DNA from 2 places in the Dictyoglomus sp. GBS genome. Region 2 is predicted to be linked to the other one. Evidence: riboswitches for the same ligand, from Rfam matches in the RefSeq annotation. Region 2 holds a riboswitch; the other holds the start of a gene.

Region 1 (16,343 bases), 350 kb from region 2:
AGAGACGCAATCTATAATTGTGGACTTAATCACAGATAAACATATAATTGACATATCAGAAGATAAAAAGTTAGATTTAATTCATTCCTTTTATATATTCTGGAGAAGGTTTTTAAGAGAAATGAAAGAGAAAGATTTAGATAATGAGTTAATAAAAATTTATAGGAACTACATTGATAGTTCTTTTTTGGATGTCAGATTTATGTTTTCCCATATAATTGAAGGGGATATACCAAACTTTGCTTATTTTAATAGAGAAAAGGAAAAATATTCAGAAGAAGAAATAGTAGGATTCATTAAGGACGGAATTGACCTAATTTTTGATGAAATGAGAAAGAAAATTGGAGAAATTGAATTAAAAGTATTATTGCAAAAAGTCTTAGATGAAATTAAACTATTAAATCCAAGAAATGTGGAAAAATTTGCTATGGTAGTTTAAGGGTTAAATAATTAGGAAAGTAAGGTTTTAGTATAGTTTTTCCCTTTAATTTTGCTATTATTGGAGATAAAGCTTGATTTTATATAATTTGGGGTTAGGATATTCTTGGGTAGAGTAGCGATAAGGAATATGAATACAGTAATTTTCTTCCCTTTTCATATGATATATATAATTTCTGAAATAGGTGCGGGAAGGTCTTGCGTTTCATGCAATTTATATGAAGATAACCTCACTTTATTTTAATGGAGGTAAAGGATTCAGGAATTAGAGAAGAAGTAATAAGGATGGAGTGGTAAAATCTATATATTAAATACCTTTTGTCCGTGACCTATTTGTATTATATTGTTTATGATCTTATCAAATGTATATTCAGTATTATAAAAGGCATCTTCTATATTTTTTTCTTTAGATAAATAATAAGCAAAGATTGAAGAGAAAACACAACCTGTACCATGTACATTTAGGTTTTGTCTAAGAATTTTGGGGTAAAAGATATATTTATCCTTTGTATAAAGAATGTCATATACCTTGTTATTTATGGGAAGATGTCCGCCTTTCAATACAATATTTTTTATATTAAATTGTTTATTTAAATTGAAAATGGTTGTTTTAATATCTTCTAAAGTCTCTATCTTGATGTTTAAAAGTGCCTCTGCTTCGGGAATATTTGGGGTTATTATAGTACATAAGGACATTAGTTGAACTAATTTTTGTAAACTATTTTTCTTTAGTAGTTTGGTACCTTTTGTTGGTTTAATTATTGGATCAAGAACAATATTAGTTAATCTATATTTTATTATAATATCTATCACAGTATTAATAATTTTCTCTGAGTACAAAGCTCCTATTTTTACTGCATCAATCTCTTTCACATCATTTATTAAGTACTCGAGAGATTTTATAAAATATTTGGAATCTATTTCGTAAACTTTATATACTCTTTGAGTATCTTGAATAGTAAGGCATGTGGGTACTCCTAAAGCATAACCATTAAGAAGATGAATAGTTTTTGTATCCAATAAAATACCTGCTCCACCTGTTGGATCATACCCAGATATTATGAGAATCTTCTTTTTATGAGCTATTCTTGATTGCACAAAGATCACCACACATAGTACATGTGGTTATTGATAAATCCTTTCTATATTCTTTTGCTTTATCAGGATCTATAGATGTATTTATGATTTTTTCCCAATCTAAATTTTTTCTTGCTAAAGCCATAGTATAATCCCTTTCTATACTCTTTTTAAATCCTTTCACCAAGTTAACACTATGAGCTGCTATTTTAAAGGCGATGATTCCTTCTTTCACGTCTTCTATATTTGGTAATCTTAGATGCTCTGCTGGTGTTACATAACATATAAAATCAGCTCCATTCAAACCTGCAATTAATGCTCCCATGCTTCCTGATATATGATCATATCCTGCTGCAATATCAGTGGTTAGAGGTCCAAGGACATACAAAGGAAAATCATGACATATCTTTTTTATGGTCTTTATGGTATAGGGTATTTCATCTGCTTTCATATGACCAGGACCCTCAATGATTACTTGTACACCATAATCATGGGCTATTTTGGCTAATTTACTTACTTCTAATATTTCCTCAAACTGTAAATTATTACCTGAATCAAAAATACATCCTGGCCTAAATGCGTCACCTATGCTTATGGTTACATCGTATTTTTTTAGTATCTTTAGTACTTCATCAAAGTATTCATAGTAAGGATTTTCAGATTGATTTTCTATCATCCATTTATATATCATAGAACCTCCGCGGGATACTATATTTAAAATTCTTTGTGATTTTTCTAATTCTTTTGCCAATCTTAAGTTTATTCCTGCATGTATAGTTACAAAATCTACTCCTGAGTCTGCATGTTCTTCTAAAACCTCAAGAAAATCTTTTGGCTTTGTTTTAATAAAATTCTTTGCACGGACTGCTATATCATAAACTGGTACACTCCCTACCAAAAAACTGAATTCTCTTACTAATTTTTCTCTAAAGGATTTTGCATATTTGCCACAAGAAAGATCCATTACCGATTCCACATTATATTTTTCACAAATTTCAGCCTTCTTTAATTCCAGATCAAAACTTGAAAAATCCGATGTTACCCCAATATTAGCGTTTATTTTTATGCTACAGCCATCTCCTATAGCATAATATTTATTTCTTTTTCTTTTTTTATTAGCTGGAACTACAATTTTCCCTTCTTTTGTTTTTCTAATAAACTCCTCTATAGATGGAAATTCTTCATTTTTATATGCTATTTCTATTTCTTGAGGGACTTGATTTATTCTTAGTTTTTCAAGAATTGTTTGTTCCATTTTTGTAAACCTCCATTATCTTCATGAGATTTTTTATTTTTTCTTTAATATCAGCTGAAGCTACAATCTCACTTACCATAGCTATACATTTTCCTCCATTTTCAAAAACTTGTTTTAAATTGTTTTCTTTAATACCTCCTATCGCTACTACTGGAATTTTTATATTTGCGGTAGCCCATTTTAGAATCTCTAATCCAATTGGAGGATGGGGGTTTTCTTTTGTAAAACTTTCAAAAATTGGTCCAAGACCAATATAATCAGCCCCCTCTTTTTCAGCTTTTTTGGCTTGTTCTTTATTATGGGTAGTAACTCCTATAATAAATTCTTCTCCTAATAATTCCCTTGCTACTTCTATAGGATAATCGTCTTGACCAATATGTACCCCATCTGCCCCAACAATTTTTGCAAGGTCCAAATGATCATTAACTATTAAAATGGCATTATATTGTAGAGTAAGTTCTCTTAAAATTAATGCTTCCTTATATTTTTCTTTTAATGTTTTTTTCTTTTCTCTGTATTGTATGATTTTTACACCTGAAGATAGCATTTCTTTTACTACTTCTATATTGTTTCTACCTAAAGATAAATTTTCGGCTGTAATGCAGTAAAGATTGTAATTCTTTAGTAGATCTAATTTCTTAGATTTCATATAGCACCATCCTTAAAATTTCATCACATTGCATACTTGAAATAGCAATTACTTTAGGAGCATAAGGTTGAAAGTTTTTATTATCACTTTGAAAATCTCCAATAAGGGTTATGTTTTTAAATTTTTTAATCTTTATTTTCTCAATGTCACCAAATCCACAAACTCCTATAGCTGAGACGATCTTTTTACCTAAACTAACAGCAGTGTTAATTAATAGGGCTTTTGTTTCTGCAGTGTCTACTGCTTCTAAAATGATGTCTCCTTGAGATAATAGATCTATTACATTCTCAGATGTGATCTTCACCTCAAAAGTGATAATGTTACAATGAGAATTTATAGAAAGAATATTTTCTTTAAGAGCAATAACTTTTGGTTTACCTATTTGATTGTAGAAATAGGCTTGCCTATTTAAATTTGATGTTTCTACTTTATCATGATCTATGAGAATAAAATTTTCAAAACCTGTTCTTGTGAGAGTTATAGCAGCATTTGAGCCTAATCCCCCACAACCTGCTATTACTATTTTTGTCTTACGAATTTTATTTAATTCTTCTTGAGTAAAATAATTTATAAGCATGTCTCTAAAGTCATTCATGCTATGCCTCCTTTAATCCAATTTGTAAATTCTGGCCTATATCCTTTGCTTTTAATTATCTCAATTATTTCTTTTATGCTTCTTTTATCTTCTACCTCAAATTGTGTTTCTGATTCTCTATCTTTTGCGTATCCACCGACGGATGTTTTAGAACCTGCCGACATTTTTGTAACGCCATAACCTATAATAAGATCTCTAAGTTTTGGAGATTCACGAGTTGAAATGGTGATTCCGATTGGAGGTAAATAAATTCGAGAGGTAAAAATGAGACGTAATAGGGTCTTTGAATTCACAATATATTGGGGAACAAAATTTGTTCCAGCAGGGCGATATCTTGGAAAAGAGATATTTATTTCTGCCTTAGGATATTTTTGCATGAGATATTTAGCATGAAGTAGCATTTTGAATGTATCTTCAATGGGATTATTTAGCCCAAGTAGAATACCTAAGGTAACTTCAAAAACTCCTGCTTTTATTGCTCTTTCTTGAGTTTTTATTCGGTACCAGAAATCTTTTTTAGGGCCATAAGGATGTAATTCTTCATATATTTTTAAGTTATATGTCTCTTGATATTGTGTTACTCCTGTTAGACCTCTATTAACAAGGATTTTATATTCTTCTTCATCCATTGGATATACCTCTATTATGATTTCAGAAAAGTAATTTTTTGCTTCTTCTACAGCAGAGAGTATATATTCAAAAGGTGTATTGATTCTATCACATCCTGTTAATAATAAAATACTATCAATTCCAAAATTTTTTATGTGTTTATATTCTTCGATTAATTCTTCTTTTTTTAATTTTATTCTTTTTATTTTGTTTTCTATAGAAAAACCACAATATTTACATGATGAAAGACAATAATTAGAAAGGTAAAGAGGGGTAAATAGAGTGATAACTTTTCCATAGTATCTTTCTGTAAGTTTTTTTGACTTTTCTGCCATAAGTACAAGATTATTGTCGTCTGTATCAGATAGTAGAATATAAAGTTCTTCTTCGTTTATTTCTTCCTTTTTTAAAATTTTCCTTATATCATACTTTTTCTTTTCTTTTCTAATTTGTTCTAAAAAATTATCAGCCCAATTTAGAACTTTTTCTAACATTGGCTCACCTATTAATCCAAACTTTTAATGAGATCATAAAGTGGAGAGCTTGCACTTGCGTAATCTTTTTCTTCTGGAAGTCCTATTTCATATGCCAATCTTCCAGCTTTTACAGCGTAATTAAAAGCCCTTGCCATATTTAAGGGATCTTTTGAAGTAGCTATGGCTGTATTTATAAGTACAGCATCAGCTCCTAACTCCATAGCTTTTGCGGCGTGAGAAGGTTTACCAATTCCTGCATCTATTATTACAGGAATAGAAATTTCATTAATTATTGCTTTAATTAGTATTTCTGAATCAATGCCCTTATTACTACCTATGAGAGATCCTAAAGGCATTACTGCTGAAACTCCCTTTTCTTCAAGTTTTTTGGCAATTATAAGATCAGGTGATATATATGGAAATACTTTGAAGCCTTCTTTTACTAAAATTTCTGATGCTTTAATTGTCTCTTCATTATCGGGCAGAAGATATTTCATTTCTCCTGTGATTTCGATCTTAATCCAGTTTGATCCTGTAATTTCTCTACCGATAAGAGCTATTTTTACAGCTTCTTTATGATTTCTTGCCCCAGAGGTATTTATCATGATGGTAGCATCTCTTGGGATAAAATCTAATATAGAGTTGCCTTTATTTATATCTGTATTTATTCTTCTCACTGCTACGACAAATACTTCTATTTTGAGTTCTTCATACATATTTTTGATAATGCTATAATCTGGTAATTTTCCAGTTCCCACAAATAACCTATTGTTTATTATTTTTCCACCAATTTCAAACTGCATATTCTTCTTAACCCCCTCCTACTAAGGATACTATTTCCACATAATCTTCATCTTTAAGATAATATTTTTCCCAATCTTCTTTTTTAATAATTTCTCCGTTAACAAGAACGGCTATTTTTTCTAAAGGGTATTTAAGTTTTAAAAGAAGTCCTTTAATGTTTCCCTTGTACTTTATTTCTATATCGTTTACTAACATATAAATTTCACCTCCATATAAAACTTAAAGGACCGCCCGGATATTACCAAGCGGTCCTTTAAATTCCAATAATTTTCACTCCCTCCGCCGGTATTACCCGGGTCAGGTTCTAAGGGTCGAGGTCGGGATTATAGACCTCCTCTCAGCCGAGCTTTTCCCCTCAGCTCCCCTGGAAACCCTATCTTCAATTTTTAGTAATTATACCACAAAATGAAGTTATTTTACTCGATAGTTAAATAATCAAGGTAAATAGCAGATCTTCCTGATGATCCACTGCCAGATAAAAATTGAACTCCTAATTCTCTTACGTCATTTAGTCCTGAAATTCCCGATAGATTTAAAGTTAATACAGTCCCTGATGTATTTGAGCTAATATTAACAGTGCCTCCATCATACCATTTCCAATTACTTCCCACCTTTATATATAATTTGGCTTGCATGCCTGTTCCTTGATCACCCCGGCTGCATGTCTTACTACTGCTTTAAGTTTTGATTTTCCAGAAAAATTATGATTTGAAATTATACAAAGGTAAAATTGCTTACCTGTACCTAAGTCTACATCAGCTTTTAAAGAATAACTTCCATTGTAGGCCCATTCATTTACGGACCATGGTCCTCCAACTACATTTGTACCTGTCCAATTTTGAGTACTACCTTCAAAATTATATAATACTGACGAATTTCCAGCATTTGGGTCTTTTTCGTACACTACCATTTTGCCCCAATAAGTTAGAGTCTTCCAATCTGAAGGGGAAGTCATATCAAGCCATGCATTTTCACTGTTATTGCCTGTCCATGACCATGCAATAAAGCCTATTCCAAGATTTCTACAGGTTTGCATTAGGTATAAAGCATCAACTTTACATCCAAGATTGTTGTTACCGTTATTGTAGTTATATCCAAATTCACCTACAATGATAGGAATACCACGGTTCTTACAAGTAGACAAAAAATTATAAATTTTGCTATTATCATTCCATTCTCCATACATGTGTATGCTAAAGACAATATTCTTTAATGGATCAGAATTTAGTACCTCTAAGGCATAGTTTAAAATATCTTGGTCATCTTGTCCCCATCCACCCGAGTCGATTACTAATACATTATTTATTCCAGCATTTCTCATTCTACTTACAGCGTTTTTGTAAGCATCTCTCCAAATAGTACTGTTTCTTGGTCCCCACTCATTTGCAATATTTATCCAGACATCACTGGCGATATATGATTTATTATTTATCCACCAAGATACCATTCTATCTAAGTCACTAGTAGATGTACTACCTGTAACATCATGCAATTCAGGAATGGGTTTAAGACCTAAGCTTTTACATCTATCAATTATCTGTTTCAATCTTGAGGCTGATCCATTTGTTTGCCAAACAATTCTAACTGTATTAAAACCATAGCTTTTTATGGTATCAAGGGCGGAATATGCTTGTGAATCAAACCAAATGTGGGGATTATTAACCCCCTTTATGCCAGATGTACTGGGTGCCTTATTTATATTTTCTTTAGTTATTATTACGGTATTATCTTCTGTTAATGTATTATTGTAAATATCAGTTGTTTTAGTACAGCCAGAAATTAGACTTATAAAGATTAAAAATAGAAGTAATGTGTTTAGGAGTTTTAGTTTTTTCATATATTTATGTACCCCCTTCGTTTTAACTTTCTTTAAAAAGTATATCAAATAGTAAAAAATTTGTAAATAATTACATATTTTTTGTAACAAATGCAAGAGAAAAACGTGTGAAATATTAGAATAATGCTTGAGTAAATTATTTACAATTTTTTTAAAATTTTGACTTTATTTTGCTATTTCAATTATTACCTTTAGATATTTTTCTTTCTCATTAATGATATCTTCAAAAGCTTTATTTACCTCCTCAAATGGGTAGATATGGGAGATTAATCTTTCGTAATCTACTTGATTTTTCCTTAGTAAATCTATAGCAATTAGGTAATCGTCTTTTGTATACATAAGAGAGCCTTTTAAGTTTAGTTCTCTGTCTTGGATATAAATAAGCTTAGCTAAAGATATCTCCTTAGGAACACCAATAAGGATTATATCTGTTCCTTTTTTTGCATTTTCAATAGCCATATTTATTGTTTGATCTATACCTACACATTCAAAGGTCACGTCAGGGCCTTCTTGGGTAAAGAGGGAATTTGTTAACTCATCTGGCTTTATAGGTATAATGTTGGGGCATAAATCTTTTACAAGTTTTAATCTTTTATCAATAGGATCTACAACTACTATCTTTTTAGGCAATGATAGATATAGAAATATGGTAGTAAGAAGACCGATAGGACCACTACCTATAACTAATACTTCATCTCCTGGTTTGAAACTCGATCTTCTAACCCCATGAACAGCTACTGCTAAAGGTTCTGTTAAGACAGCCCTTTTTAAAGGAATATCGTTTATTGAATATACCTTGTGAGAGGGAATTGATATGTATCTTTGGAATCCACCGTTAGTTTTTGTACATCCAATTACATCCAAATTTTTACAAATATTATATCTTCCATGAACACAATTGTAACAATTCCCACATGTTAGACTTGGTTCAATTACAACATAATCTCCTAAATTCATATTTTTAACTTTTTCTCCTTTATCAATTACTTTTCCAACAAATTCGTGGCCTAAAACAATGCCTGGTTTTACAAAGGGATGTTCTCCCAGGTAGGCATGAAGATCAGATCCACAAATTCCTGCATAGATTACTTCTAATAATACTTCATCATCCTTTATTGACGGATAAGGTGTTTCAATGAGTTCTAACCTTTTTATTTCTTTAAGAAGCCAACCTTGATTTTTCATAAGACTGTCCCCCTTAGTATTTATTAAGATTCTTCAAGATCTTCAGGATAAGGTTCTAAATAAGTTTGATTCATAATATATTGATCGTCAAATCTATAAGCCCAGGATTTGATTATTTCACGAAGTACCTTTATTTCTATCTTTCCCATTCTGTATTTTTCAATTAAAGAGAGAAAATGAGATTTTTCTCCTTCTTTTAATTTTTTAGAAAAATGTCCAAAAATATGGAGTAAGACATTGGCTTGATTTCCCCTCTTTAATGCTGAGGATAAGGCCTCTTTAAATAGATTAGAATACGTTTTTTTTATATCTTCCAACGGTTTTTCTTTATTAAAATTTCCTATTAAGTTTCCCATAATTTTCGAATGTTTTTGTGAAAAGGCCATTAATAGATATTTATATCTTTGATGAAAATCTATAAGTTGGGATATATTTTTTAGTTGATTTTCAAGATTTCTCAATTCAGATAGACTAAAAATTCTTATCAAATATTTTTCTCTTATTTCTCTATTTCTTAACCTTCCTTCATCTTCTATAGGTAGATTTGGTAATTTTTCTAATATTATTTGAGCAAATATTCCTTTCCCTTTGAAGTAAAATTCCTTACCATGTTTATCTGCATATACAAGTGTATTGGAAACTCCACAAGAAGGTGATTTACTTTTTAATAAAAAGCCATCAACTTGTGGAAGATTTGATAAAAGATTATATGTAAAACTTAACATATCTTGAGTTAAATCTAAATCTTTGCTGGGTTGATAAATACCGTAATTGTCTTTTTCTTTATAAACTATGATCTTGTCTCTTGGAACTCCGAGGCCAATGGATACTTCAGGACATACAGAAATTATCTCACAATATTCTCTAAGTTTTATAACAAAGGGATCTTTAATGATTTCTCCATTATACCTTACGGGTTCTAAATTTAGACATGAACTTAAAACTATTTTAGGCTTAATGAACTTTCTCATATTTAAATTATATCTTTTTAAAATTTTTAAATAAAGATCTAAAACTAATCTTCTGTTATACTAAACTAAGGGAGTAAATCTTTTAAGGAGGTAAATTTTTATGCTTATGACTGTAAAGGGTGCTATAGATGGGGAAAGTTTAGGGCTCACTTTAGTACATGAACACCTTCTTGTAGATTTTTCTTCTGCAGAAGATCAGATAGAGATAACAAATTCTATAAGGTCCGATATTATCAATACCATGTTGCCTTATTTATTAGAAATAAAGAATTTGGGTGTTAAAACTTTTTTTGAATGCACCCCTAAATATGTAGGAAGGGATGTTAAAACATTAAAAATTCTTTCTGAACTTTCAAGTTTAAATATTGTTACAAATACGGGATTTTATGGGGCAGGTAATGGAAAACATGTTCCAAAAAAATATTATGGGGAAACTGCAGAAAAAATAGCAGAAATGTTTATTAAAGAGTGGAAAGAAGGTATTGAAGATACGGATATAAAACCAGGATTTATTAAGACTGCAGTAAATCCTGGACCTCTCAGCGATTTAGATAAAAAACTTATAATAGCTACTGCTATAACACATCTTGAAACAGGACTTACTATAGCATGTCATACTGGAGAAGCTGTTTGTGCCATTGAAGTTACAGATATTATTAAGAAAGTGGGTATAGATCTCTCTTCTCTTATAATAGTACATGCTGATAATATAGAGGATTTTGATGTACATTTAATGTTATTAAAAAGAGGAATATGGCTTGAGTACGATTCAATTGGGGCAAGACCTATTGATTACCATGTTAGGCTGATAGAAAGGGTTATAAAAGAAGGATTTGAAGATAGGATACTTCTCTCTCATGATGCAGGTTGGTATGCTGTAGGAGAAAAGAATGGGGGAAGACAAAAAATAAGAGGTTATACTGATATTTTTTACAAACTGATACCTGAGTTAATCAAGAGAAATATTTCTCAGGAGATAATAAACGAGTTTCTAATAGAAAATCCAAAAAGAGCTTTTGAGATCAGAATAAGAAAAAAATAGTTAAAGTAAGTTTTGAGAATTAGAAAAAAATTGTTATAATTATAAATAAAGAAATAGATAAAGGGGGTTAAAAATATGAGAAAGATGACCGAAAAATTTCTTCATGAGGCTTTTGCAGGAGAAAGTATGGCTCATATGAAGTATATGATTTTTGCTGAAGAGGCTGAGAAGAATGGTTTAGTTAAGCTTGCAAATCTTTTTAAAGCAATAGCCTATGCAGAGTATATCCATGCAAGAAACCATTATAGAGAACTTGGGCTTATAAGTGGACAGATGGCAGAAAATGTTATGCAATGTATAGAAGGGGAAACTTTTGAAATAGAAGAAATGTACCCAGTGTATAACAATACAGCTTTGTTCCAAAACGAAAAAGGGGCAGAAAGAAGCACCAGATTTGCTTGGGAAGCAGAAAAGATACATGCTGAAATGTATAAAAAGGCAAAGGAATTAGTGGAGAAAAATGAAGATTATACAGCAGAAAAAATTTATATATGCCCAGTCTGTGGACATACTGTAGAAGGTGAGCCACCAGAGAAATGTCCTGTTTGTGGGGCTCCTAAAAGCTCATATAAAGAGTTTTCTGTGTAAAAAAATGATGGGGAGAGGAGTTTTTCCTCCCCCTCTTTATTTTTTAATCAAACTCATTTTTTACTCCATAATTCCATTAATTGAGATAAAATTATTCTGATGATATAATATTTAAAGATTTTGCGTTTAGCTGGAGGTTAGTATAGAAAATGAATTTAGGTAACATATATTTAAACGTTTTCTTTTCCATATTAATATTATTTATAACATTCTTTGGACATAGATTTATCATGAAAGGCATATATAGGGCTGTTTCAAGGACAGGAAAAGAGATAAAGGCCCCTAAAACAGTTTCCATGATTATTGGTTTCCTTTTATATGGTTTTGGGTTAGCAATTGTTTTGTCTATATGGAATATTAATTTAACTCCGTATCTTGCCGGTCTTGGTATATCAGGTGTTGTTTTAGGACTCGCCTTTCAAGAACCTCTTACTAATTTCCTTTCTGGAATACTTGTTCTAGTTACAAGAAAAGTATTTGAAGGAGAGGCAGTAGAAATTGATGGAATAAGTGGAATGGTAGATATTGTGGAGATGAATCATACCAGATTAAAAACCTTTGATGGAAAGATGGTTTACATACCTAATAGAAAAGTATGGTCTGGAATGGTTACTAAATATTGGCCAGGCCCTTATCGCAGAATAAATTTTGATGTAACTGTTGATTATTCTTCGGATCTTAATAAAGTTATTGGGTTAATAAAAGAAGCCTTAGAGGAGGAACCATTAGTAGTAAAAGATCCTTCTGTAACAAATATTGTTGCATTTAAAGAATATGGTAGTTCTGGTGTTACATATACAATATATTTTTGGGTAGATAGAGATAATTATTTCAACGCTGCAAACTCATTAAGTATTAGAATAAAGAAAAAGTTTGATGATAATGGAATTGCTATTCCATTTATGGTGGTTGATTTAAGAATTAATCAAAAAGTATAAGAGGGGGTAATTTATTGTGAAAAAGGGGGTTAGAGGATTTGCCTTATCCTTAATAGTTTTAATGATGGTTTTTCTAAATGCTGATCAGTTGGTGATGTCTCCTTTTATGGATCAGATTATGAAAGAGTTTAATGTAAATTTTAACCATCTTGGAGAATTAGGTCTTGTTTTTACTATTTTTGGAGCTTTCATATCACTTTTTTGGGGATATTTTGGAGACAAAATAAATAGAAAGATACTTTTTGTGACTGGGATTCTCATAGGAGAAATACCATGTTTTTTAACTGCTTTTGCCCAAAATTGGACTCAATTTTTTATATTAAGAGTTCTCACGGGTATAGGTGTAGGTGTGGTTTTTCCACTTGCTTTCTCTATTGTTAGCGATTTGTATAAAGAGGAAGAAAGAGGTAAAGCAACCTCTATTGTTGCTTCTTCGCTATCATTGGGAGTTCTTATTGGGGTAATTCTTTCAAGCCTTGTATATGAATATACAGGAAATTTCAGATTACCTTTTATAGTTGTATCAGTACCAAACTGGATTCTTGCTTTACTTTATTTATTTTTCATTCCTAATGTAGAAAGAGGATATTCTGAAAAGGGTATAGAAGATTTAATTAAGGCAGGTTATGTTTATCCAAGGACGATAAATATTAGAGACTACGCAAATCTTGTTAAAATAAAAACCAATCTTCTTCTTTTTTTGCAGGGTATAGCAGGTACTATACCATGGGGAGCTATTCCTTATTTTCTTATAGCTTTCCTCGTAGGAAAAAGAGATTTATCGCAGGGGCAGGCTACCTTTATATACTTCTTATTTGGTTTAGGAAATCTTTTAGGAATTCTTTTGGGAGGTTTTATAGGTGGAGCTCTTTATAAAAAGAGACCTAAGTATACTCCTTTATTTTGTAGTGTAAGTACTATCCTTGGAGCAACTCTTGCATATATTGTCTTTGCTTATATACCCTCAAAAGCTTTTTTGAATTTTGCCCTTTTGGGGACCTTGGCAAGTTTCTTTTCTTCTTTAACAGGACCTAATGTAAAGATGATGCTTATGAATGTTAATGTACCAGAAAATAGAACTTCAATTTTTTCCATTTTTAATCTGACAGATTCGGTAGGTACTGGAATTGGAAGATATATAGGAGGAGTCTTAGCCAATGTAAGTATAAATGTTCCTCCTGAAAGAGCTATAGATCTTATTAAATTTTCGAAACTTGATTTTTCTTTATCAATTTCTTCTATTTTCTGGTATCCATGTGGTATTTTGCTTTTTCTCTTGGTATTCTTCTTTGAGAAAGAATTGAAAGATCTATATTTAAAGCTTGAAAATATAAAAAATTCAATGAAAAAACAGAAAGGAGGTTAATTCTTATGAGGTTCAGTTTAAAAATTTTTGTTTTGTTTCTTTTAGTACTTTCTATAATGACCCCTTTAAGGGAGGTGAAAGCTATGGAGATACCATCGCTTAAGGAAGTTTATAAAGATTATTTTTTAATTGGTGCTGCTGTAAGTAATTTAAATATTTATAATTATGAAGAACTTCTTAAAAAGCATTTCGACAGTTTGACTCCTGAAAACCAGATGAAATGGGAAGTTATTCATCCTAGACCTTATGTTTATAATTTTGATCCTGCTGATGAAATTGTAGAATTTGCCATGAAAAATGGTATGAAAGTAAGGGGACATACTTTGGTTTGGCACAATCAGACTCCACCATGGGTTTTTGCTGGAAAAGAGGGAGGAACAGGTACTAAAGAGGAAATATTAGAAAGATTAAAGGAACATATAAGGGAAGTAGTAGGCCATTATAAGGGAAAGGTTTATGCTTGGGATGTGGTAAATGAAGCATTATCAGATAATCCGTATGAATTTTTAAGGAAAGCCCCATGGTACGATATTTGTGGAGAAGAAGTTATAGAAAAAGCTTTTATATGGGCACATGAGGTAGATCCGAATGCAAAGTTGTTCTATAACGATTACAATTTGGAGGATCCGGTAAAGAGAGAGAAAGCATATCAATTGGTGAAAAGATTGAAAGAAAAAGGGGTTCCAATTCATGGTATTGGTATTCAAGGACATTGGACTTTGAGTTGGCCGACTCCTAAGATGCTTGAAGATTCAATAAAGAGATTTTTAGAGCTTGGTGTAGAAGTGCAGATTACAGAATTCGATATATCGATTTATTATGATAGAAATGAAAATAATAACTTTAAAGTTCCACCTGAGGATAGACTTGAAAGACAAGCTCAACTTTATAAAGAAGCTTTTGCAATATTAAGAAAATACAAAGGAAAAGTTACAGGAGTTACTTTTTGGGGAGTCGCTGATGATTATACATGGCTTTTCTTTTGGCCTGTAAGAGGGAGAGAAGATTATCCACTTCTTTTTGATAAGAATCACAATCCTAAGAAGGCTTTTTGGGAAATTGTAAATTTTTAAAAATGGGGGGAATTTAAGCTAATGTTTTATAAAAGAATTTTTAGATTTTTAATAGTCTCTTTAGTTTTGCTTACTATTAACATCAATCTTATTTTAGCAGATACAGAAAGGTATATAAATGAAAAATATGGATTTTCAATAATTCCACCTATAGATTGGGAATTTAAGGATGGTGCTCCTTATAATTTGGCTGCTATTTTTGTTGGTCCTGCTGATTTGGGTTTTAGAGTTAACTTTAATATTAACATACTAAATATTCCAGAAGATGAGGAAGCTGTTATAAACGATGAGTTAATATCATCAATCAAAAAAGAATTAAGCTATGTTTCAGAGGAATTAGGGGAAATAGAATTCCAAAGTGAGGGTAAAAGGGATGTGGCGGGATTTGAAGGATATGAATTAGTTTATCTAATTAAGGTGGTAGGAGATATAGCTATAAAACAAAAGCAAGTTTACTTTATTAAAGATCATAAATTCTATGTTTTTACCTTCTCTGCTCTTAAGGATACTTTTGATAAATACTTGCCTCTTTTTGAAAATAGCTTAAAAACATTTCAAATATTGTAAAAAAAGGGAGGGACTAATTTAAGTCCCTCCCACAAAGTATAATTCATAAATCTACCACGTCATAAGATTTCCATTATAATCCATATAGATGTTTTTATCATTAATGTCCCATTCTTTCATAGATAAATTATAAATTCCTTCTGCTGCTTCTTCTGGGGGAATATCAGCATTAGGACCACCCATATCGGTTCTCATCCATCCAGGATGAATTGCAAGCACTTTTATACCTTTGTTTCTGCTATAATTTTGTAATATAGCAGAAAGCATATTTAAGGCTGATTTTGACATACAATAGGCATATTCTCTATCTCTCCAACAATTTGATATGCTACCCGCTTCAGAAGATACATTAATTATTAATTTCTTGTTCCCTCTTTCAACTAAAGAGAAGAAGTATTTTAATACTCTTAAGGGGCCTATAGAGTTTATATTCAGTGTTTGTATGGCTTTTTCTATATCTACATTTTCGATTGTTTTTGTTTTGTCTTCCAAATAGACTGCTGCATTGTTAATTAATATATCAATATGGGGAACTTTGCCTTTTATAAATTCAAAAGCATCTTTTACAGAATTTTCATCTGCTACATCCATTTTGTATAATAGGAGATTAGGGTTATCTTTGATCTTCTCTAAGTTTTCTAAATTCTTTCGATAGGTAGCAATTACATAATCACCCTTTGAAAGATAAAGCTCAGATAACGAATAACCTAAACCTTTTGACGCTCCTGTTATTAATACAATATAGGACATACAATTTCCTCCTTTAAGTATATATTTTGCAAATTATTTTATCCTATTTTTTAGAGATGTTAAATTACTGCATATTGCATTATAGTTTCTTGAGATATATTTTCCTTAGGTAATTCTGCTGTT
Region 2 (16,343 bases):
CTCCAATTATGGTCTGATGTAAAAGTACATGGTTAAGTACGCTACCAAGGGAGTATTTTGTATCATCTCTCTTAACTGCATCTTCTACTGCTTCACTAATAGCGATACCTAATGAACCAGGAGAATCTGGATCTTTCTCCAAAATCCTTCTTCCAGCTTCTGTATCTTGACTTGGGCTTGGTACAACCTTTGCACCCCATATTTCCATTAAGGATCTTCTATAAGGTTTCTGATAATAACTTACTTTAACCATATATACCTTACATTCTAACTTAAAGAAATTGCATGCCATAGATAAAGCAGAGCCCCATTGGCCTGCTCCAGTCTCTGTAGATAATCTTTTTACACCTTCCAGTTTATTGTAGAAAGCTTGAGCTACTGCAGTATTTGGTTTATGGCTTCCTGGAGGACTAACCCCTTCATATTTATAATATATATGTGCTGGTGTATCTAAATATTTTTCCAAATTTACAGCTCTATACAAAGGTGTGGGTCTCCAAAGCTTATAAATATTTAACACTTCTTCAGGAATAGGAATATACCTTTCTTGACTCACTTCTTGTTTAATTAACTCCAAGGGGAAAATAGGTGCAAGATCTTCAGGCTTAACAGGCTGTAATGTTGCAGGATGAATTACAGGAGGTAGCGGAAAAGGAAGATCAGGTATAATGTTGTACCAATCCTTAGGAAGCTTTGACTCTTCTAAAATATACTTATACTGACTCATACATTAAAAACCTCCCCTAATAAAAATTAAAGCCTTCTCATCCACAAAGGACGAGAAGGCTTGATCTCGTGGTACCACCTTAATTGAGGTAGATATCCCCCAACTCTTTGCCCATTTAACGGAGGCTAACCCGTTGGAGACTACTCGAAGATATATTATCTCTTTCGTTCCAAGGCTCCAGGCCCCATTCACTACCTGCAAGATGGCTGGTTTACAGCTAATACCAACCTCTCTGTTATCTTGCTATTTGGTAGTTACTATTTCCCTTCACAGCCTTTCCTATTTTTAGATGATATTATACTATAAATTTTTAATAACAAAAACTCTCAGTGGAAAATTTTTTATTTTTATGTTATTTTATATCAAATTGGTATAATTTATAAAGGATGGGGTGAAAAAAATGCTTAAAATAATTGAAACAATAGTTGCAGACTACAAGGCTGTATTTGAAAAGGATCCTGCTGCAAGAAATTTTTTAGAAGTAATACTTTGTTATCCGGGCTTTCATGCTATATTATTACATAGATTAGCCCATTTTCTTTGGAATTTAAAAATACCAGTTATTCCACGTTTAATTTCCCATCTCAATAGACTTTTAACAGGAATAGAGATCCATCCTGGAGCAAAGATTGGTAAAGGTTTCTTTATTGATCATGGTATGGGGGTAGTGATAGGTGAAACAACAGAAATTGGAGATAATGTACTCATATACCAAGGCGTTACCTTAGGAGGAACAGGTAAAGAAAAGGGTAAAAGACATCCTACGATAGGCAACAATGTGGTTATAGGAGCAGGAGCAAAAGTTCTTGGTCCAATAACTATAGGAGATAATACAAGAATAGGTGCTGGGTCTGTAGTATTAAAGTCTGTACCCCCCAATTGTACAGTTGTGGGAGTACCTGGAAGAGTTATAGTTCAAGAGGGGAGAAAACTAACTCCTAAGGAAATGCTAGAACATGGTAATATCCCAGACCCTGAACTAAGTTTAATTGAAGAACTAAAATCAAGAATTGAGAACATTGAAAATAGAATAGAAAAGCTGGAAAGACTATTAAGAGAAAAACCAGAAAATTTATGATATAATTACAGATTAAAAGAAAAAAGGTTCCCGGGGGAGCCTCTTAATCCGAGGCTGAGATGGTAGCGGAAGCTACCGACCCTTTGAACCTGATCTGGGTAATGCCAGCGTAGGGAAGGGCTAAGGATAAAAAAATATAACATTTAAGGTATATAAAAATTAAGGTTCCCTTCCACTATGCTGGATAGGGAATCTTAATTTTTAATATAGGAGGTGCTTCATAATGTCTCAAAAGCCTGTAAGGCTTCTTACAGAGGGTGCTCTATCCATAGCTTTATCTCTACTTCTTTGGTATTTGCGAATAGGAGCTATGCCTCAAGGTGGAAGTATAAGTATGCAAATGCTTCCTCTCTTTATCTTTGCTTTAAGATGGGGAACATTACCAGGTATTTTAGTAGGATTAGTATATGGGGTTATACACTCCTTACAAGATATGTATGTTGTTCATTGGGCCCAATATTTATTAGATTATCCCATTGCTTTTGGTTTAATAGGCCTTTCAGGAATAGCAAAAAAGGTTAAGGTCTCAAAAATAATTTCCTTTTTTATAGCTTTACTTTTCTTAGCAGGTTCAATTCTGTTTGTAGTTAATATATCTAATGAACTTCCTCAAGCTCAAAAAACCCTAGAAGAGTTAAAATTAAAACTTCAATCTGCCCAAGGTGAAGAAAAAACTAATATAGAAGAGGATATTAAAGATTTAGAATTTAAATTGAAGTGGTTCCCAATTTCAAGAATAGTTTTAATAGTTGCAGGTATTCTTGGGGCATTACTTTTAATTTATGGTGCTGTCCTCAGAAAGACCCAAGAACCCATAGAACTTGGAGTATTTATTGGTGGTCTTGGAAGATTATTTGCTCATTTCCTGTCAGGCGTGATTTTCTTTTCCCAATATGCTCCACCTGGGACACCTGCATGGATTTACTCCCTAATATATAATCTTTTTGTAGTTGTACCTAGTACTTTTGTATGTTTACCATTAGTACTACTTATATACCCCAGACTAAAAGAAAGTGAGATATAATAAAAGAATCTATGAAAATAGTAATTTTTGCAAATGGAGAAAGCAATTTAGATATAAATGATATAGGAACTATATTCCCTGTCGACAAAATTATTTGTGCTAACGGTGGTACTAAATTGGCATTAAGGTTTGATATAACACCTGACATAATTGTAGGTGATTTAGATTCATTAACAGAAGATATATCTAAAAAGTTTGAGAATAAAAAAATAGAGTGGAAAATTTATCCAAAAGAAAAAGATGAAACTGATTTAGAATTAGCTGTAAGAGAAGCTATAAAATTCAACCCCCAAGAAATATATTTTATTGGACTATTGGGGGGAAGGATTGACCATTTACTTTCTAATCTATTCTTTTTAGAAAAAGTAAAAGATATGGGCATAGAGCCATATGTAATAGATAAAAATTTAAATATATATCTTATGAAAGGGGAAGAAGAAAGAATATTTTGGGGGAACAAGGGAGATACACTCTCCCTCATTCCCCTATCAGATGTGGTTGATGGTATCTCTTTAGAAGGCTTAAAATACCCCTTACAAAATGAACCATTATATAGAAAGCTTACAAGAGGAATAAGTAATGAATTCCTTTTACCGCAAGCAAAAATAAAAACTTCTGAAGGGACACTCTTTGTAATACATCTACACAAAAAATAAGCTCTTATGTTAAAATATATAGTCTTTATTTTTCAATATCATTGAAATTTTTTTAATTCTGAGGAGAAAATGGAAAAAAGCAAAATAATATTAGTTGGCTTAGAAAAAGAGATGGAAAATTCCTACTTGGATTACGCTATGAGCGTAATCGTAGGAAGAGCTTTACCTGATGCAAGGGACGGACTAAAACCTGTACAAAGAAGAATTATATATTCTATGTACGAATCTGGAATGCTACATAATAGACCCTACAAAAAGAGTGCCCATGTAGTAGGTAATGTCTTAGGTAGATATCATCCTCATGGGGATGCTGCAGTCTATGAAGCATTAGTAAGAATGGCTCAGGATTTTTCCTTCAGATACCCATTAATAGATGGACATGGGAATTTTGGTTCCATAGACGGAGACGAACCAGCAGCTATGAGATACACAGAGGTAAGACTTGCTCCTATAGCCTCAGAAATGATTGCAGATATAGAAAAAGATGTGGTAGATTTTGTACCCAACTATGACAATTCACTAAAGGAGCCGGTAGTACTTCCCACTAAAATTCCTCAGCTTCTTATGAATGGTTCTTCTGGAATAGCTGTAGGAATGGCAACTAATATCCCACCTCATAATTTAGGAGAATTAATAGATGCCTTACTATATTTAATAGAAAATCCTCATACAGGGCTTGATGAAATATTAAAGTTTATAGATGGTCCTGATTTTCCAACAGGTGGAATAATTGTGGGAAGAAAAGGAATAAGGGAAAGTTACTTAACAGGTAAAGGTAAAATCATAGTAAGAGGAAAGGTTAAAATAGAGGAAACAAAGAAAGGTGAAAAAAATATTATTATTACCGAAATACCCTATCAGGTTAACAAGGCTAATCTACTAACCCAAATTGCCGAACTTGTACAAGAAAAGAAAATAACTGGAATAAAAGATCTAAGAGATGAGTCGGATAAACATGGAATAAGAGTTGTAATAGAGCTTAGAAAAGAAGCAGAACCCCAAATTGTTATTAATCAGCTTTATAAACATACCCAATTAGAGACCACTTTTGGAGTTATCATGCTCGCTATTTTGGATGGTCAGCCTAAAGTCTTTAATCTTATAGAATTACTTAAGATTTTCTTAGAACATAGAAAAGATGTTGTACTGAGAAGAACTAAGTATGATCTGGAGAAAGCAAAGGCAAGGGCTCATATTTTAGAGGGATTGTTAATAGCATTAGATCACTTAGATGAAGTAATAAGAATTATAAGACAAGCTGAGAATGCTGATTCTGCAAGAGAGGAATTAATGATAAAATTTAAGCTCACACAGGTACAAGCTCAGGCAATTCTTGACATGAGATTACATCAATTAACAAAGCTTGAAAAAGAGAAATTAATAAATGAGATGGAAAGCATAAGAAAAACTATTGAAGAACTACAAAAAATACTTAACGATGAAAAAGAATTATGGAAAGTAATTGCAGGGGAATTAAAAGAGATAAAAAATAAATACTCTGATAAAAGAAGAACAGAAATTCAAGAGGAAGAAAAAAGCGACATAACTATTGAGGATTTAGTACCTGATAATCCTGAAGTTGTATGTCTTACTCGAGAAGGATATATAAAGAGACTTCCATTATCCACGTATCAAATACAGAAAAGAGGTGGAAAGGGTCTTAATACTCTTGCCAATAATATAAATGACATAATAACCTCTTTTGTGGTTACATCTACAAGAAGTACATTATTTTTATTCAGCAACAAAGGAAGGGTCTTTTACATAAAAACCTATGAATTAGATGAAACTTCAAGACAAAGTAAAGGTACTCCTCTTAAGAATTATATAGGCATATCAGAAGGAGAAGAAATAACAGAAATTATATCTTTAAATGAATTTCCTCAAAATCTCTATTTTCTATTTGTAACCTCTCAAGGAATAGTCAAAAAGACTCCTGTGGAAGAATTTCAAAATGTTAGAAAAACCGGCATAAATGCTATAAAATTAGCAGATAATGACCTATTGGTTAACGTATTCTTAACCACTGGAAACGATCAAATTATATTACTTACAAAAAAAGGTAATGCTATAAGATTTGATGAAAAAGATGTTAGACCTATGGGGAGATCTGCTCAAGGAGTGGTAGGAATAAAACTAAGAAAGGACGACTCTGTAATAGGTGGAATAATAGTTAAAAATGATAAAGACATTGTACTTGTTACAGAATATGGCATAGGTAAAAGGATAAAACCTGATGAATTCAATTTGCAAAAAAGAGGTGGAATTGGAATTAGAGCAATAAAAATAACACCTAAAACAGGTAATTTAATAGGAGTAAAAAATGTGTCAGAAAATGATGAAATATTAATTAGCACTCAAAAGGGTCAAATCATAAGATTAGCTGTAAAAAATATACCTATCATGGGTAGAAATACTCAAGGGGTAAAATTGGTAAAATTAAATGATGAAGATAGAGTAGTTAGTATTGATCTGGTGAGTAACGAAGAATGAAAAAATATGAATTAATAGATCATACAGCAGATATAGGAATAATTGCATATGGAAGTACGAAGGAAGAAGCTTTTGAGGTATCAGCAGAAGCAATGTTTGACCTTATGTGTCCGTTAGAAAAAATTGATGAAAAGGAAAGGTTTGACATTGAAGTAGATGCTGAAGATTTAGAATCTCTACTTGTTACATGGTTAAATGAACTCCTTTATGTATTTGACGTTAAAAGACTTATATTCAAAAAATTTAATGTCACCCTTATAGGGAATAATCAACTAATAAGCCACTGTTTTGGTGAGAAATTTGATCCTAGAAAACATGAAATCATAAGAGAAATAAAAGCAGTAACATATAATCTATTAAAGATTGAAAATAAAGATAACCAATGGATAATACAGGTGGTATTTGATATTTAATGGCAAACTTAATAGTTGGAGAATCTCAATCAGGAAAAACAACACTTATAAAAGTCCTTTCAAAAGGAAAGGCACACATTAAATTTTCTGATTATAATATATGTGCAGTACCCAAAGAGGATGAAAGGCTAATAGAACTTTGGAAAATCTTTAAAAGTAAATCTATTAATTTTATAAACTTAGACTTTATGGATCCACCAGGTAATGCTACTTTTACATCCCTAAATCCCCAACTTTATGAAAAAATACAAAAAGCAGAAATAATTCTTTATATGCTGCCTCTTTTTAGAGAAGATAAAGATCTTGATGAGATAAAAAACCAAGAAAATGAATTTATACTAAAAGATCTGGAAACTACAGAAAAACTTTTGAAAAATAGAAAATTAGGTATACCTGAAAAAGCAGTTTTAGATAAAATCCAAAAAAGTTTATTAGATGAGATTCCATTAAGCAATATGGAATTTAGAGAGGATGAACTAAAAATACTTTCTGCTTGGAATCTACTATCTATAAAACCAATTTTTTACATAATAAATATCTCAAATACTCAATTAGAAGATGAAAAACTTCTAAATTCCATAAAGGAGAAATTAAAAGATAAAATCTATTTCTTATTTCCGGCTAAATTAGAAGAAGAACTCTTAGAACTTGATGAAAAAGATGTCACAGAGTATTTGTCCATGTATAACTTATCAAAAAGCATAAGAAACCTATTAATAGATAAAATTTTTGAGTTTAACAATCTTATTTCCTTCTTTACAGTTGGAGAAAAGGATGCTCGAGCTTGGAAGCTAAAAAAAGGAAGCACAGCTTTAAATGCTGCTGGTGTTATTCATACAGATATTGCAAAAGGTTTTATAAGAGCTGAAGTAATAAGATGGGACGAGCTTGTAAAAATCGGTGATTGGAAAAAGGCATATCAAGAAGGAAAAGTAAGAGTAGAAAAGAAAGATTATATAGTAGAAGATGGAGATGTATTATATATAAGATTCCACATATAAAATTAATTAAGTCTTTTCTCCTTTAACAAAATCATAAAGTGTATATTTAGCTAGCGTTTCTCTTAGTTTATTTGTCATCTCAATCCATAAAGGTCTTGTTTTACACTGAGAAACCCTCTTGCACTTATTAGGAAAAACTATACAATCCACTAATGCAGTCCTACCCTCTAAAGCCTCTACCACCTCTAAAATCTTAATTTCCTTTGGATCACCATTTATATAATAACCACCTTCTGCTCCAACCTCAGCCTTAACAAATTTGTTTTGCGAAAGAATTCTCATAATTCTTTCCAAGTATCTTAGAGGAATCTCTTCAGCCTCAGATATTCTCCTTACACTTACAGGATTTCCCTCTTTTTGATTTTTAGCTATGTATATGAGAGCTCTCAAACCATATCTTGACCTTGTTGATAATTTCATAATTATTACACCTCTAAATTCATACTTTTTTAGGATATTTTACATGTTATCCTTTTAAAAGTCAAACATCAATCAGACCAAAACATTCTTCAGCCATTGAAAAGATTTATTCCCCCAAATCTCATGTCCCCCATCAAAAAACTCATAATTTAAATTATCAGATACATTTAAAAAATCATATACTTTTTTAATCTTTGAAAAAGCAAATTTTGTTGCTTCTATAGGAAAAATAGGATCTTTTATACCATGTTCAATAAATAGAAATCTTGGTGCAATAAGTCCTGCAATATCATACATCTCTGCATATTTCAAAATACCATAAATATAATTGCATTCACAATGAGAAATACTTAATACGCTGTCTCTAAAGGTATTTAAATATCCACTAATAACGGTAGCTTTAATACGATCATCTAATGATGATGCAAATAAGGAAGAGGTCCCACCACCTGAAATCCCATAAATGCCTATAGAATCTTTTTTTACCTCAGGGAAACCTTGAAGTAAATCAATACTTCTTATTATATCCCAAACCCTAAGTCCTATAACTGTTTTACCAAGCATTAAAGCCCAGAAAAATAACTCTCTACAAGAAGAAATCTTTTCATTCTTTACTATTTTCCTGTATCCAAAACCCAATTGTTCAATAACAAATGTAATGAAACCCTGTTTTACCAATGAGATTCCAAAATCCTTCATATAACCAGATGGAATTTCTCTCTCATTACCATTCTCATCAAGTCCAACAGCATCATTCATCCCTATTCCATGACCAGGAACAGCAATAACAGCAGGAGCAGGAAGTTCTACCTTTTTGGGAGTAAGAAGATAAGCATAAACTTCTATATCTTCTGCCGAATTGAATATAATAAGTTCTCTCTTATAATCCTCAAAATCCTTAGTATCTAAAACCCTCAAATTGGTATCACATTTTTCTGAAAATCCCCCTAAAAGTTCAATTAACTTTAATCTAAAATTTTTTCTCCAATTTAGCCATTCTTCCTTATTCTTTGCTTTAAATCCATATAATCTTTCGTTTTGATAAAGCTTTTTAAAATATAAAAAGTCCATAAGTATCCTCCTTAATCAAAATAATGTTTATATTGTACACTATTAATTTATCTGATGTTAACAAAAATAAATGATTGTTTTAAAATAACTTAAAATGAATTATAAAGAGATTAATAAATTGAGGTTAATTGCGGATTTTCATATACATTCAAAATATAGCAGGGCTACAAGTAAAGATATGGATCTCCATAGCCTTACAAAATGGGCTAAAATTAAGGGAGTAAATATTTTAGGTACTGGCGATTTTACGCATCCATTATGGTTTAACGAGTTGAAAGGTAAATTAAAAGAAGAAAATTACGGCATATATTCTTACAATGATATTTATTTTATTTTATCCTCAGAGATAAGTCTTATATATAATCAAAATAACAAATTAAGGAGAATTCATCTTCTTATTTTTGCTCCTTCCTTTGAGATAGCATATAAGATTAATCGCATACTTGAAAAATATAGTAATTTAACGTCAGATGGAAGGCCAACATTGGGTGAACCCATACAAAAAGTTATACCTCAACTTTGGGATTTATCTGAAGAGATCCATATAATACCTGCTCATGCTTGGACACCTTGGTACTCTATATTTGGCTCAAAATCAGGTTTTGACTCAATAGAAGAAGCCTTTGGTAATTATTCTAAATACATTTTTGCTATAGAGACTGGATTAAGTAGTGATCCCTCTATGAATTGGAGGTTAAGTAAATTAGATAAGATTTGTTTAATTTCAAATTCAGATGCCCATTCTCCAAATAAAATAGGTAGAGAAGCTAATGTACTTAATTGCAATTTAAATTACAAAGATATCTTTAATGCTATTAAAAATCAAGATAAAGATAAATTTTTATATACTATAGAATTTTTCCCAGAAGAAGGAAAATACCACTTTGATGGTCATAGAAATTGTAATATATCATTACACCCCAAAGAGAGTATTAAGTTAGGGAAAATCTGTCCCATTTGCGGTAAACCACTTACTATAGGTGTTCTACATAGAGTAGAAGAATTAGCTGATAGAGAAGAGGTATATTTACCTATTAAAATACCTTATAAAAATTTAGTACCATTGGAAGAGATTATTGGGCAATCTTTAAATAAAGAACCTTCATCACCTATAGTACAAAGGGAATATTTAAAAACCATATCAAATCTTGGAAATGAGCTAAGCATCTTAATGGATGTATCATTAGAGGATATAATTAGAATTTCTGGAGAAAAAATTGCCAAAGGCATAAACCTTATGAGACAAGGAAAAATAAAAAAAATTCCGGGATATGATGGGGTCTATGGTAAAATAATAATTTTTCCAGAAGAGGCATCTTCAGAAAATCAACTTTCTCTCTTCTAAAAAGGTCTTTTGAAAAGCTCTAAAATTTTATCCTTTAAAGTTATGCCTGGTAGTAAGTTTTTAAAATCTTCAATGGCCTTATCAAATCCGATATCATAACCTCTTTTCTGACTCTCTAACCATTTATGATCTGATATATAAACGTAAAGATCTGCTTCTGTTCTTCCTGGAAAAGCATCCAAAAGTCTTTCTTGTTGGATTTTTTTAACAATTGGTAGATAAATATTTCTATACCAATCTCTTGCCGCTTCTTTAATATTAACCTCTTCCCCCTTTTTTTCGCTCATATAATATTTATGTTCTAAAATTTGATTTAAAAGCTTTCTATACTGCCCTATTTCTGTAAGAATTATCCCTCTTAACCCTGTAATTAATTCAAAATCTGACCTTTCTCTGTGTAATATATTTTCTATACTGTTTTCAGAAGGAATATATTCAATTACATGAGCATCAATCTCTTTCTGACCTAATTTCTTTGCTACAGCCACTCTATGATTTCCATCAACAACATAATATTCATCTTTTATCTTATAAACCTCGATAGGAGGTAAAATTTTTCCTCTCAAAATTGCATTTTCAAGCTCTTGTAATCTACTTTTTGAACTACCTTTTAAAGGTCTAAACTCTTCATCAAAATCTTTATATCTTCCAACACTACCAACAATCTTATCAACCTCAATAGTCTGATAACCTAAGTCTCTCCATCCTGAAATTTCTTCTTCTTTTAAAACTTCATCAAAACTCTTTAAATGTTTTTTATTTTTTAAAAATCTCTTAAAAAACCTCATTTCTATAAATCCAAAAGAATTATTCCAGAACAGTTTATAATTTTTGTATTACCAAGCTCTGCAAACCTTTTAGAGTTATAAACATAATTCATGTGTGTATGCCCGTGAAGAAAATATTGAGGTTGATATTTCTCTATTAATTTTAGAAAAGCTTTAAAACCTTTATGAGCTAAATCATCTCCTTCATGAATTCCAAAAGGTGGAGAGTGAGCTACCACAATGTCCACCCCTTTTCTTAACTTTAAAAACAATCTTCTAATTCTCCACTCCATTTCCTCTTCGGTATATTGAAATTTACCTACACTATATTTTATAGAACCACCAAGTCCCAAAATTTTCCTCCCTTTAAACTCTATCATCCTTCCATCAATACTTTCACAACCTTCTGGAGGCCTCTTTTCATATATCTCATCGTGATTTCCATGTACATAAAATACTGGTACATTTAACATTGTAGCTATATAAGTAAGAAGTTCCGGCATAACATCACCACAGGATATAACCCCCTCTACCCCTTTATATGGAGTTATATCAAATTTTTCATAAAAATTTGGAGATTCAATGTCAGATAGAGCTAATACCTTCAACTTAAGGGCTGTCCTATCCTCATCTTAAGTTCATTAATATATCCTATAGAGAAAGGATCCTTATCTGCTAAATAAGCAAGATATACAGTAGCAAAATCTCCTAAATATGTCATAGAAAAGAACTGAGTAAGAGGAGATTTTCCTTCAGCTTGCCACATGAATATAGGTACTCCTCTTTCAGATATTTTCTCTTTCATGAACTCTACCCTAATCTTCATTTCTCCATCAAGAGAGGTGTACAAGAAAATAAGAGTTAATGGCTTAATAACTTCATCCATAGCTTCCCACGCCATAATTTCATTATGGTTAAGCTCTGGAAAGAAGTGATAAAATGCAGGATATTTTGAATTTTCATTGATTTGACATTTCCATCTATAAGCTGCTACCTTCCATTTTTCCTCTACAGCATAAATAACAGGAATACGCTTAAAGATCATTTTTGCAACTTTTTTGGCTACATTTTCTTCTGTTGGTACTTCTCTCTTGAAGCTTTCTCTTGCCTTTTTAAGATAATTAATAGTCTCCTCTATCTCTGACTTTTTAGAGGATACTGCTCCTATTTTTTCCAAAACTACAAAAGAAGGAATTGTTACATAGCCTATAGCAGCTCTTGGTGCCATGCCTGATGGTATCTCAACCAAAGTAAGATTTTTTTCATTTGCAAATTCTTTTAATTTTCCTCCACTTGTTACTGCTACAACAGAGGCTCCTTTATCATAAGCAGCTTTGGCAGAATTTAAAGTTTCTACAGTATTACCTGAATAACTAACCGCAAATACTAAGGTTTTACTATCCACCCAAGTAGGGAGATCATAATCTCTGTTTACATATATAGGAAATCTTGCTTCTTTAAAAAGGGCACTTTGTAAAACGTCGCCTCCTATAGCAGATCCGCCCATACCAAGCACAAGAACCCTCTCTATATTATAAGACACATTTTTTATAGGAGTAGAATAAGAAACTTCTGCGGCTCTTTCTATTTGTTCTGGCAAATTATAAACTGCTGAATACATGTCCTTGGGGTCTAAGTTTTTAAGAACCTCAATTTGATCCAATTTCTCTACCATCTTTATGCCTCCTTTAATTATTTTGTTTGTGAAATTATTTTAGCTTATAATTAAATCGTTGACAATAATTAAATACTCTGTATACTTTAAAAGTATTTAAAATAATTTAAGAAAGGAGGATGAAAGAAATGGAAACAAAGGTTGTATGGAATGGAGAAATGAAATTTACAGGAACAACTCCTTCTAACTTCAATATCGTCATGGATTCTACACCAGATCATGGAGGAGGAAATGAAGGACCTCGCCCTATGGAGCTTATACTTGTAGCTCTTGGGGGATGTACAGGTATGGATGTAATCTCTATTTTAAATAAAATGAAAGAGAAGGTTGAACATTTTGAAATGAAAATCACAGCAGAAAGAGCCCAAGAGCATCCTAAGGTTTATACCAAAGTACATATTGAATACATTTTCAAAGGGGAAAATTTAAATGAAGCTAACATCAAAAAAGCTATAGATCTTTCTCAAACAAAATACTGCTCTGTATCTGCTATGTTAAGAAACACAGCAGAAGTTACATACTCATATAAAATACTTTAGTGGAAGGGAGAGAACAGGCTAAGTATGGATAATGTAAGAGTAAGAATAGCACCAAGCCCCACTGGATATCTCCATGTAGGGACTGCTCATACTGCTCTTTTTAACTGGCTTTTTGCAAAGCATAACAATGGAAAATTTATATTAAGAATTGAGGATACTGATATACAAAGGTCATCAAAAGAATATGAAGAAAATATTTTAGAAGGATTAACTTGGCTTGGTCTATATTGGGATGAAGGTCCATATTATCAAACTCAAAGATTAGATCTGTACAGAAAATATGCAGAAGAGCTTCTTAAAATAGGTGCAGCATATTATTGTTATTGCACTCCTGAAGAATTAGAACAAAGAAGAAAAGAGGCTTTAGCTCAAAAAAGACCTCCAAAATATGATAGAAAATGCTTATATCTATCAGATGAAGAAATAGCAAAATACGAAAGAGAGGGAAGAAAACCTGTTATAAGATTATTAGTTCCAGAAGGTAAAACTGTTTTTAATGACATCATAAGAGGCGAAATAGAATTTGATAATGAGGATATAGGAGATTTTGTGATAATGAAATCAGACGGCATTCCTACCTATAATTTTGCTGTAGTTGTAGATGACTACACAATGGGAATCACTCATGTAATAAGAGGAGAAGATCATATATCAAATACTCCCAAACAGCTTTTTATATATAATGCCCTTAACTGGACTCCACCTGAATTTGCCCATTTACCTTTACTTCTTGGCCCGGATCGATCTAAGCTTTCAAAAAGACATGGTGTTACATCTGTTACAGAATATAAAAAGATGGGATATTTACCAGAAGCTTTAGTTAACTACCTTGCTCTTTTAGGGTGGACCCCAGAAGAAAATAAAGAAATTTATACAATTGAAGAATTAATAGAACTTTTTGATTTAAGAAGGGTCACTAAAAATCCAGGTATCTTTGATATAACAAAACTTGAGTGGATAAATACACAACATATAAGAAGACTTTCTGTGGAAAAATTGGCTGAGCTTACTTTGCCATTCTTAGAAGAGGTAGAATGGTTCAATAGGAACAATTTTGATAAAAATTACTATTTAAAAGTTGTCTCTATTCTACAAGAAAGATTAAAAACCCTATCCCAGATACGAGAATATGGAGATTATTTCTTCTTAGATAAACTTAATTACGACCTTGAAACTGTAAAAAAAGTATGTAAAAGTCCAGATATACATATCTATTTAGAGAAAATTAAAGAAGAATGGTCTAAAATTCCAAATTCAGAATTCAGCGCTCAAAATTTAGAAAACATATTAAGAAATTTAGCTGAAACCCATCAGATTCCAACAAAAAATTTAGTCCATCCTATCCGTGTTGCATTAACAAATAAAACTGTTGGGCCTGGTCTTTACGAACTTGCAGAAATTCTTGGGAAAGAAAGAGTCATAAAAAGATTAGAAGAGTTTATAGAGTGCCTTAAAGAACTTTAAACTCCAAAAGTAATATGTTAAGACGCTCTCCTTATAAAGATATAATAAATTACGAAAATATCCTTTCTAAGGATATAGGAGAAGGAGAGCGTCTTTTTCTGCACTATACCTTAATACAAGCAAAAAGTAATCTGGAAATAGCTGAAAAATCTGACTATTTTGTCTCTCCTCTTCTCTTTTTCTATGGTATAGTAGCATTAGCCAAAATTATAATTTTGAAAAACTCCAAGATTATACCAAGAGAGGTTTTACATGGACTTACAGTAAGAGTAGCTGGAGAAAAATCCATAGATTGGACTAAAAACTATGATCCTAAAAATGAAACAGTTCTCGTTAAGGAAAAAGGTCTTTTTCCTACTTTTTACAAATCTATATCTTCCCATGCTCTTCCCGAGGGTGAAAAATACACCTTAGGAGATCTCTTCCTCTTTCTCGAAAAAAAAAAAACCTCATTAGAACCTTTAGCTGTCCATTATCTTATTCTATTTCTTCTATCTATGCTAGCAAGATATGAACCTCAAAAGTGGGGATGGGCATATGAAAAATCTTCTTTCTCAAGAGAATTGAATACCTATTTAAAAATTGTAGGAAGAGAGATTTATGATCTTTGGAGAGAGAAGATTAATTTATAATAGCTTTCAAAAAGATCCTTAATTAGAGAAATATTATAAAGATCTTTAAAACTCATTAGCTTATTATAACTTTTGTCAAAGTATTTTTCAGCAATATTAAAGGTAGCTTCTTTTACCCTTTTTTTATCTAAAAGCTCAATTATATATAAAATATCCCTCTCAGATAATCTTTCCCTCATCCATATTTCTTCTAACATCATTCTTTCCTTATCTGAAGCCTCCGAATATAAGTACAATACAGGATAAGTTTTCTTCCGTCGTAAAAGGTCATTAAAGGTGTTCTTTCCTGTTTTATTTGGATCACCCCAAATTCCCATAGCATCATCAGCTATCTGGAAGAACAATCCAAAATCTCTACCAATCTCTTGGAAGATTTTTGCTATATCCTCCTTATAAATTGCTGAATAAGCTCCTAAATAGAAGCTTGTAGAAAAAAGTTTAGCTGTCTTTTTCTCTATCATAATAAGATATTCTTTAAGAGATACTTCTTTCTTTTTTTCAAACAATAAATCCAGATATTGACCTTCTATAAGTTCTCTTATAGTCTCAGTAATAGTTGATAGGGTTTTAGCAAGAAGCTGAGGATTTAAATTAGATAGAACCTGAAATGTCATATCAAATAAAAGATCTCCCACATTTATAGCTTGAGCTTCTCCCCAAATTTTCCATACAGTCCATCTTCCATGTCTTTTCTCATCTCTATCTTGAATATCATCATGAACAAGAGAAAAATTATGAAGAAATTCTAAAGAGGATGCTATATCTAAAACAGAGTCAAGATCACCACCTAAGGATTGATTTATTAATACACAAAAAAGAGGTCTTAATCTTTTTCCACCTTTAAACTCCATAAGAGGCTGAAAGTTTTCACCCACCCAGCCCATATGGTATGCAGTAATAAAATGAACTGGAACCTCTGATGAAAACTTATTCCAATTTTCTTGTAATCTTTTCTCTATTTGAAGAAGATATTTTTGAATTTCGTTCATATCCATTCCATTAATTCTTTAAAAAATTCCAAAAAATGTTTATCTGATA

What was found. Region 2 has a riboswitch for thiamine pyrophosphate ahead of ACY3IT_RS05390 (energy-coupled thiamine transporter ThiT). Riboswitches for the same ligand answer to the same signal wherever they lie in the genome.
Region 1: it holds a riboswitch for thiamine pyrophosphate, as region 2 does, so the genes downstream of both, thiS (sulfur carrier protein ThiS) here and ACY3IT_RS05390 (energy-coupled thiamine transporter ThiT) in region 2, are expected to answer to the same signal.

The regions. Positions count from the first base shown of each region.
Region 1 is NZ_CM143687.1:743,893-760,235, forward strand. It holds gene ACY3IT_RS03440 (DUF4388 domain-containing protein) at 1-439, shown strand, start outside; gene thiD (bifunctional hydroxymethylpyrimidine kinase/phosphomethylpyrimidine kinase) at 739-1,536, opposite strand; gene thiC (phosphomethylpyrimidine synthase ThiC) at 1,514-2,770, opposite strand; gene thiE (thiamine phosphate synthase) at 2,751-3,419, opposite strand; gene thiF (sulfur carrier protein ThiS adenylyltransferase ThiF) at 3,409-4,014, opposite strand; gene thiH (2-iminoacetate synthase ThiH) at 4,011-5,117, opposite strand; gene ACY3IT_RS03470 (HisA/HisF-related TIM barrel protein) at 5,129-5,902, opposite strand; gene thiS (sulfur carrier protein ThiS) at 5,910-6,104, opposite strand; TPP riboswitch at 6,160-6,279, opposite strand; partial or broken gene ACY3IT_RS03480 (cellulase family glycosylhydrolase) at 6,320-7,740, opposite strand; gene ACY3IT_RS03485 (zinc-dependent alcohol dehydrogenase) at 7,906-8,925, opposite strand; gene ACY3IT_RS03490 (YbgA family protein) at 8,949-9,896, opposite strand; gene ACY3IT_RS03495 (phosphotriesterase family protein) at 9,997-10,938, shown strand; gene ACY3IT_RS03500 (rubrerythrin family protein) at 11,014-11,526, shown strand; gene ACY3IT_RS03505 (mechanosensitive ion channel family protein) at 11,676-12,464, shown strand; gene ACY3IT_RS03510 (MFS transporter) at 12,481-13,830, shown strand; gene ACY3IT_RS03515 (endo-1,4-beta-xylanase) at 13,836-14,903, shown strand; gene ACY3IT_RS03520 (PsbP-related protein) at 14,925-15,470, shown strand; gene ACY3IT_RS03525 (SDR family oxidoreductase) at 15,522-16,220, opposite strand; gene ACY3IT_RS03530 (sugar ABC transporter ATP-binding protein) at 16,280-16,343, opposite strand, start outside.
Region 2 is NZ_CM143687.1:1,097,996-1,114,338, reverse strand. It holds gene ACY3IT_RS05400 (TrpB-like pyridoxal phosphate-dependent enzyme) at 1-727, opposite strand, end outside; T-box leader at 771-1,007, opposite strand; gene cysE (serine O-acetyltransferase) at 1,107-1,805, shown strand; TPP riboswitch at 1,828-1,938, shown strand; gene ACY3IT_RS05390 (energy-coupled thiamine transporter ThiT) at 2,029-2,829, shown strand; gene ACY3IT_RS05385 (thiamine diphosphokinase) at 2,841-3,485, shown strand; gene gyrA (DNA gyrase subunit A) at 3,555-5,978, shown strand; gene ACY3IT_RS05375 (archease) at 5,975-6,391, shown strand; gene ACY3IT_RS05370 (DUF933 domain-containing protein) at 6,391-7,392, shown strand; gene ACY3IT_RS05365 (RrF2 family transcriptional regulator) at 7,399-7,812, opposite strand; gene ACY3IT_RS05360 (alpha/beta hydrolase family protein) at 7,885-8,883, opposite strand; gene ACY3IT_RS05355 (endonuclease Q family protein) at 8,978-10,228, shown strand; gene ACY3IT_RS05350 (DUF4032 domain-containing protein) at 10,225-11,016, opposite strand; gene ACY3IT_RS05345 (metallophosphoesterase family protein) at 11,019-11,603, opposite strand; gene ACY3IT_RS05340 (bifunctional phosphoglucose/phosphomannose isomerase) at 11,600-12,670, opposite strand; gene ACY3IT_RS05335 (OsmC family protein) at 12,799-13,209, shown strand; gene gltX (glutamate--tRNA ligase) at 13,234-14,673, shown strand; gene ACY3IT_RS05325 (YaaC family protein) at 14,688-15,305, shown strand; gene ACY3IT_RS05320 (polyprenyl synthetase family protein) at 15,272-16,300, opposite strand; gene ACY3IT_RS05315 (ThuA domain-containing protein) at 16,291-16,343, opposite strand, start outside.